Piscinibacter gummiphilus: one gene and its partner. The protein of the gene in region 2 binds, or shares a complex with, the protein of the main gene of each other region. Links are inferred from orthologs where the notes say so. Each region holds a gene or a part of one and is shown on either strand. Other genes may lie near its edges. The genes, in order: pabB and A4W93_RS02530.

Region 1 (3,307 bases), 5.8 Mb from region 2 along the record:
GTGGCACTTCACCGACGTGCGCGCCGACGTCGGGACATCCGACGTGGCCGGCGAACTGCACTACAACGCCCATGCCGACCGGCCGTACCTCGAGGCGACGCTGACGAGCCGCACCACCCGCATCGAGGACGTGTGGCCCGAGCGCGAACAACCCTCCGCCCCGTCGGAGGGCGGGAAGGCCGACGACGACTCCCCGCCGCTGCGCGACTTCGACGGCGAGGTGACGTTGCTCGTGCGATCGCTGCACGTGTCCGGCCTGCCCCCGCTCAGCCAGGTGCGCGTGAAGGCCCACCTCGACGACGGCCTGCTCGACCTGTCGCCGGTGCAGTGGCAGCTCGCGGGCGGCCAGGCCCAGGGCCTCGCGGTCTACGACACGCGCCAGCGGCCCGCCACGCTGCGCGCCGAACTCGCGTGGCGCAACCTGCGGCTCGAACAGCTGCTGCCGCCACTGCCCGACGACGGCGAGGCCACGGGCCCGGTCTCGGGCGAGTTCAAGCTCACGAGCCACGGCGCCTCGGCCCGCACGCTGCTCGCGAACGCCACCGGGCGTGCGACCGCGCTGCTCAAGGGCGGCCGGCTGTCGGCGGGCCTCGACGCGCGCCTCGCGCTGAACGGCGGCAAGCTGCTGCGGGCCGCGATGGGCGGGCCGGCGGACGTGCCCATCCTGTGCGCGCGTGCCGACGTCCAGCTGAAGGACGGGCAGGGCGAGGTCTTCCCGCTGCTGCTGGACACGGCGCAGACCCGCATCGACGGCCGCGGCCGCGTCGACCTCGCGAAACGCCACGTCGACCTGCTGCTCACGCCACGGCCGAAGCAGACGGCGCCACTCTCGCTCGACCGCTCGCTGCACGTGACCGGCACGCCCGACAAGTTCGACGTGGCGCTCGTGAAGCAGGAGGCCATCGAGCCGCAGGTGGCCTGCGACGCGCCGGCGGCGGTCAAGCCGCGCTGATCCGCCCGGACAGCACCTCGACCAGCAGCCTCCCCTTCGCGAAGGTCTCGTCGAGTTCGGACTGCGGCAGCGAGTCGGCCACCACCGCACCGCCCACCTGCACCATCACCCGCCCGCCGGCGATCACCGCGGTGCGGATCACCACCGACAGGTCCATCGCGCCCGACGCGTCGAGGTAGCCGATGGCCCCCGCGTACGGGCCGCGCCGCACGGGCTCCAGCGACTCGATGATCTCCATCGCCCGCACCTTCGGCGCCCCGGTCATCGAGCCGGGCGGCCAGCAGGCACGCAGCAGATCGGCGGCACCCAGGCCCTCGCGCAGGCGGGCTCGGATGGTCGACACCATCTGCCAGACGCTCGGGTGCGGCTCGATCTCGAACAGGCGCTCGACCGCGACGCTGCCGGTGTCGGCGACGCGGCCCAGGTCGTTGCGCATCAGGTCCACGATCATCACGTTCTCGGCGCGGTCCTTCACGCTGGCGGCGAGGTGGTCGCGGCGGGCCTCGTCGTCCGCGGGGTCCGCGCCGCGCGCGAGCGTGCCCTTGATCGGACGGGCCACCACGTCGCGGCCGGACAGCTTGAGGAAACGCTCGGGCGAGACACTCGCGATCGCGAGGTCCGCGCTCTCCAGGTAGGCCGAGAACGGCGCCGGGTTCGCCGCGGTCAGCCCCGTGTAGAGCGCCCAGGGGTCGCCGTCGAACGCGCCTTCGAGACGGTGCGACAGGTTGGCCTGGAAGATGTCGCCCGCGGCGATGTAGTCGAGCACCCGCTGCACGTCGGCGAGGTACGTGGCCGGCGGCGTGCGCGAGACGAGCGGCGCCGCCTGGAAGGCGCCGGGCGCGGGGTCCGGTCCGGCGGCGCGCTCGCGGGTCTCGGCCCACACGGCCTCGCGGCCGGCGGCACCGGTCCAGTCCCAGTGCGTGGTGGCGTCCCACCAGCGGTCCGCCGCGTGGTCGTAGGCCAGCACGTGGTCGCACAGGTGCAGGCGCAGCCGGGGCAGGGCGGGGTCGGCCGCCGCGATCACGGGCAGCCGCTCGACGTGGCGAGCGAGGTCGTAGCCGATGAACCCGGCGAGGCCCCCCGCGAACGGCACCGCATGCGGCACGCCGTGGGCGATGCGGCCCAGCACCGCGCGCAAGGCGTCGAACGGGTCGCGCCAGGTGTCGAGCAGCACCCCGTCGGCGCGGCGCAGCGTCGTCTCCTGTTCCCCGGTCTCCAGCGTGGCCACCGGCGGACCGGCCACGCAGGACCAGCCGGACAATCCCGGCATCGCCTTGCTGCTTTCCAGCAGCACCGCGTCGCCGCGGCCGCGCAGGCGCGCGCACACCGCCTGCGGCGACGCGGTGAGGTCAAGGGGTACGATCCTGGGCGTCAACTTCGGCAACACGAGATCCTGGGCGCATGAGTGTAGAGCGACAACTTTTCCCCTCCGACCCGCGTCACGCCCCGCTGCTGCGGGCGCTGCTGGCGCTGGACGGATCCACGACGCGGGTGTGCGAGGCGCTGGCCCAGCGTCCCGTCACCGTGCAGCTGCACCACCAGCGGCAGACCACCGACGTGCCCGTGGCCGTGCGCGAGCAGCTCGGCGGCGACCGCTGGCTGGAGCGGGTCACCAGCCTGCACGCGCACGGCCGCGTGATGATGGACAACCTGTCGTACACGCGCCTCGACGCCGTGCCCGACTGGTTCCTGTCGGGCCTCGACGCCGGCCAGGCGCCGGTGGGCCACCTGCTCGGCAAGCTGTTCGTGCAGCGCGAGGGCATGCCCGGGTCCGCCGACGTCGCCCAGGCGCTGTGGTCCCGCGTGGGCCTGCCCGACACGCGGGCCAGCCGCTGCTACCGCGTCGTCACGCCCGAGTCGCCGCTGATGCTGATCTTCGAGGTCTACCGCGATGGGATGGTGCAGCGATGAGCCCCTTGACCGAACGCAGCCTGAAGGCGGTCTGGCACCCCTGCAGCCAGATGAAGCATCACGAGACCGTGCCGCTGCTGCCCATCGCCCGCGCCGAGGGGCCCTGGCTCGTCGGCACCGACGGCCGCCGCTACCTCGACGGCATCAGCTCGTGGTGGGTGAACCTCTTCGGGCATAACCACCCGCACATCGTGCAGGCGCTCACCGAGCAGCTCGGCACGCTGTCGCACGTGATGCTGGCCGGCTGCACGCACGAGCCGGTGGTCGCGCTGTCCGAACGCCTCGCGGCCCTCACGGGCCTCGGCCACGCGTTCTACGCGAGCGACGGCGCCGCGGCCACCGAGATCGCGCTGAAGATGAGCGCGCATTACTGGCGCAACCGCGGCCGCGCCGAGAAGTGCCGCTTCATCGGCCTCGAACACGGCTACCACGGTGAAACGGCCG
Region 2 (3,209 bases):
CTTCTTCACCTCGGCGATCACGCCGGCGTGGTCGGCGGCGATCTTGCCGCGCAGGCTGCCGACGAAGTCGCGCGTGTCGGTGCGGCCTTCGGCGTCGCGGCGCAGGGAGGGCAGGTCACGGTGGCGGCGGGCGGCGGAGATCTCCTCGCGCTTGACCGCCACGATCTTGTCGAGGATGTCGCTCATGGGTTCGACGGCTGGAGTTGCCGGGTGGTGTGGACGAACTGCGCGAGCTTGGCCTTCGCCTTGCCCGACGCCACCGCGTCGCGCGCGCGCTCGATGCCGTCGGCGACCGAGTCGGCCACGTTCGCGCAATAGAGGGCCGCGCCCGCGTTCAGCAGCACGATGTCGCGCACCGGGCCCGCCTCGTCGGCCAGCGCCCGCTCGATGCAGCGCACGGATTCCTCCTTGCCCGACACCTTCAGCGCCGCCATCTCGGCCGTGGCCAGGCCGAACTGGCTCGGGTGCACCGCGTACTCGCGCACCTCGCCATTGCGCAGTTCGCCGATCAGCGTCTCGCCCGAGATGGAGATCTCGTCGAGCCCGTTGACCCCGTGCACGATCATCACGTGGTCCGAGCCCAGGCGCTGCAGCACACGCACCTGGATGCCCACGAGGTCGGGGTGGAACACGCCCATCAGCTGGTTCGGCGCGTCGGCCGGGTTGGTCAGCGGACCGAGGATGTTGAAGATGGTGCGCACGCCCAGCTCCTTGCGGATGGGGGCGGCGTGTTTCATCGAGCCGTGGTGGTTCGGCGCGAACATGAAGCCGATGCCGGTCTCTTCGAGGCAGCGGGCCACGTTCTCGGGCGTCAGGTTGACGTTGGCGCCCAGCGCGTCCAGCACGTCGGCACTGCCGGTGCTGGACGACACGCTGCGCCCGCCGTGCTTGGCCACGCGCGCGCCGGCCGCGGCCGCCACGAACATCGACGCGGTGGAGATGTTGAACGTGTGCGCGCCGTCGCCGCCGGTGCCGCACAGGTCGACGAGGTTGCGCTTGTCGGCGATGGGCACGGGCGTGGCGAACTCGCGCATCACCTGCGCGGACGCGGTGATCTCCCCGATGCTCTCCTTCTTCACGCGCAGCCCCATCGCGAGCGCAGCCACCATCACGGGCGACATCTCGCCCGTCATGATGCGGCGCATCAGGCCCAGCATCTCGTCGTGGAAGATCTCGCGGTGCTCGATGACCCGCTGCAGCGCCTGGGTGTCGGTGATGTTCATCTCAGCTCCCCCGCGTGGCGTTCAGGAAGTTCTTCAGCATCGCGTGGCCGTGTTCGGTCAGGATGGACTCGGGGTGGAACTGCACGCCTTCGAGCGGCTTCTTCGTGGCCGCGAGCGCCGTGTGGCGCACGCCCATGATCTCGCCGTCCTCGGACGTGGAAGTGACCTCCAGCTCGGCCGGCAGGCTCGAACGTTCGATGACCAGCGAGTGGTAGCGGATGACGGTGAAGCGCTCGGGCAGGTCGGTGTAGACGCCCTTGCGGTCGGTGGTGATCACGTCGGTCTTGCCGTGCATCTGCTTCTGCGCGCGGATCACGTTGCCGCCGAGCGCCGCGCCGATGGACTGGTGCCCCAGGCACACGCCGAGGATGGGCAGCTTGCCGGTGAACTCGCGGATGGCCGGCACGCACACGCCCGCCTCGTTCGGCGAGCAGGGACCGGGCGACAGCACCAGCTGGTCGGGGTTCAGGCCCGCGATGCCCTCGAGCGTGATCTCGTCGTTGCGGAACACGCGCACGTCCTCACCCAGCTCGGCGAAGTACTGCACGAGGTTGAAGGTGAAGCTGTCGTAGTTGTCGATCATGAGCAGCATGTCAGAAGCCCTCCTCGACGAGTTCGGCGGCGCGCAGGAGGGCCCTGGCCTTCGCCTCGGTCTCCTTCCATTCGAGTTCGGGCACCGAATCGGCCACGACCCCGGCCGCGGCCTGCACGTAGAGCTTGCCGTCCTTGACGATGCCCGTGCGGATCGCGATGGCCACGTCCATGTCACCCGCGAAGCTCAGGTAGCCGCAGGCGCCGCCGTAGATGCCGCGCTTGACGGGCTCCAGCTCGTCGATGATCTCCATGGCCCGCACCTTCGGCGCGCCCGTGAGCGTGCCGGCGGGGAACGTGGCGCGCAGCACGTCGAGGCTGGTCATGCCGTCCTTCAGCAGGCCTTCGACGTTGCTGACGATGTGCATCACGTGCGAGTAGCGCTCGACCACGAAGGCCTCGGTCACCTTCACGCTGCCCGTCTTGGCGATGCGGCCGATGTCGTTGCGGGCCAGGTCGATCAGCATGACGTGCTCGGCGCGCTCCTTCGGATCGGCCTTCAGCTCCACCTCGAGGGCCTTGTCCTCCTCGGGCGTGGTGCCGCGCGGGCGGGTGCCGGCGAGCGGCCGGATGATGACCTTGTCGCCCTCGGGCGTGTGCTCCTGGCGCACCAGGATCTCGGGGGACGCGCCCACGATCTGGAAGTCGCCCATGTCGTAGAAGTACATGTAGGGCGACGGGTTCAGCGAACGCAGCGCGCGGTACAGGCTGAGCGGCGATTCGGTGAACGTCTTCTGCAGCCGCTGGCCGATCTGGACCTGCATCATGTCGCCGGCCGCGATGTACTCCTTGGCCTGCAGCACGGCGGCGATGTAGTCGTCCTTCGCGAAGCCGCGCTCCACCGGGTGGGCCGTGCCGCGCTTGACGGTGGGCGCCACGACGCTGTCGTGCAGCCGGTCCGCCAGCTGCGCCAGGCGCCGCTGCGCGTTCACGTAGGCCTCGGGCTGGCCCGGGTCGGCGTAGACGATCAGGTGCAGGCGGCCCGACAGGTTGTCGATGACGGCCAGTTCCTCGCACTGCAGCAGCAGGATGTCGGGTGTGTCGATGCCGCCCGGCAGCACCGTGCCGGCCAGGCGCGGCTCGATGTAGCGCACCGCGTCGTAGCCGAAGTAGCCGGCCAGGCCACCGCAGAAGCGCGGCATGCCCGGGCGCAGCGCCACCTTGAAGCGCTTCTGGTAGTCGGCGATGAAATCGAGCGGGTTGCCCTCGTCGGTCTCCACCACCTGGCCGTCGGTGACGACCTCGGTCCTGAAGCCGGTGGCACGCAGCAGGGTGCGCGCGGGCAGGCCGATGAACGAGTAGCGCCCGAAGCGCTCGCCGCCCACGACGGACTCGAGCAGGAAGCTGTGCTTGCCGCCGCTCGGGCCATGGGCCAGTTTCAGGTAGAGCGACAGC

The links.
Region 1: the proteins of A4W93_RS02530 (region 2) and pabB are in contact, whole or in part, in a solved structure (PDB 8RP0), measured with the Escherichia coli proteins. The link is inferred for Piscinibacter gummiphilus from one-to-one orthologs.

Annotation. Positions count from the first base shown.
Region 1 is NZ_CP015118.1:6,369,418-6,372,724, forward strand. What follows is about bases 138-3,132. They hold pabB (aminodeoxychorismate synthase component I), read right to left. Parts: upstream 2,337-3,132; coding sequence 939-2,336; downstream 138-938. Other genes in these bases: A4W93_RS29220 (AsmA family protein), read left to right, coding at 138-952; A4W93_RS29230 (chorismate--pyruvate lyase family protein), read left to right, coding at 2,354-2,863; bioA (adenosylmethionine--8-amino-7-oxononanoate transaminase), read left to right, coding at 2,860-3,132. Outside these bases: more of A4W93_RS29220, read left to right, coding at 1-137; more of bioA, read left to right, coding at 3,133-3,307. UniProt on the Escherichia coli protein: Part of a heterodimeric complex that catalyzes the two-step biosynthesis of 4-amino-4-deoxychorismate (ADC), a precursor of p-aminobenzoate (PABA) and tetrahydrofolate.
Region 2 is NZ_CP015118.1:581,392-584,600, reverse strand. The notes cover bases 21-2,917. They hold A4W93_RS02530 (aminodeoxychorismate/anthranilate synthase component II), read right to left. Parts: upstream 1,816-2,917; coding sequence 1,225-1,815; downstream 21-1,224. Other genes in these bases: trpE (anthranilate synthase component I), read right to left, coding at 1,817-2,917; trpD (anthranilate phosphoribosyltransferase), read right to left, coding at 183-1,223; trpC (indole-3-glycerol phosphate synthase TrpC), read right to left, coding at 21-186. In the rest of the region: more of trpC, read right to left, coding at 1-20; more of trpE, read right to left, coding at 2,918-3,209. UniProt on the Escherichia coli protein: Part of a heterodimeric complex that catalyzes the two-step biosynthesis of 4-amino-4-deoxychorismate (ADC), a precursor of p-aminobenzoate (PABA) and tetrahydrofolate.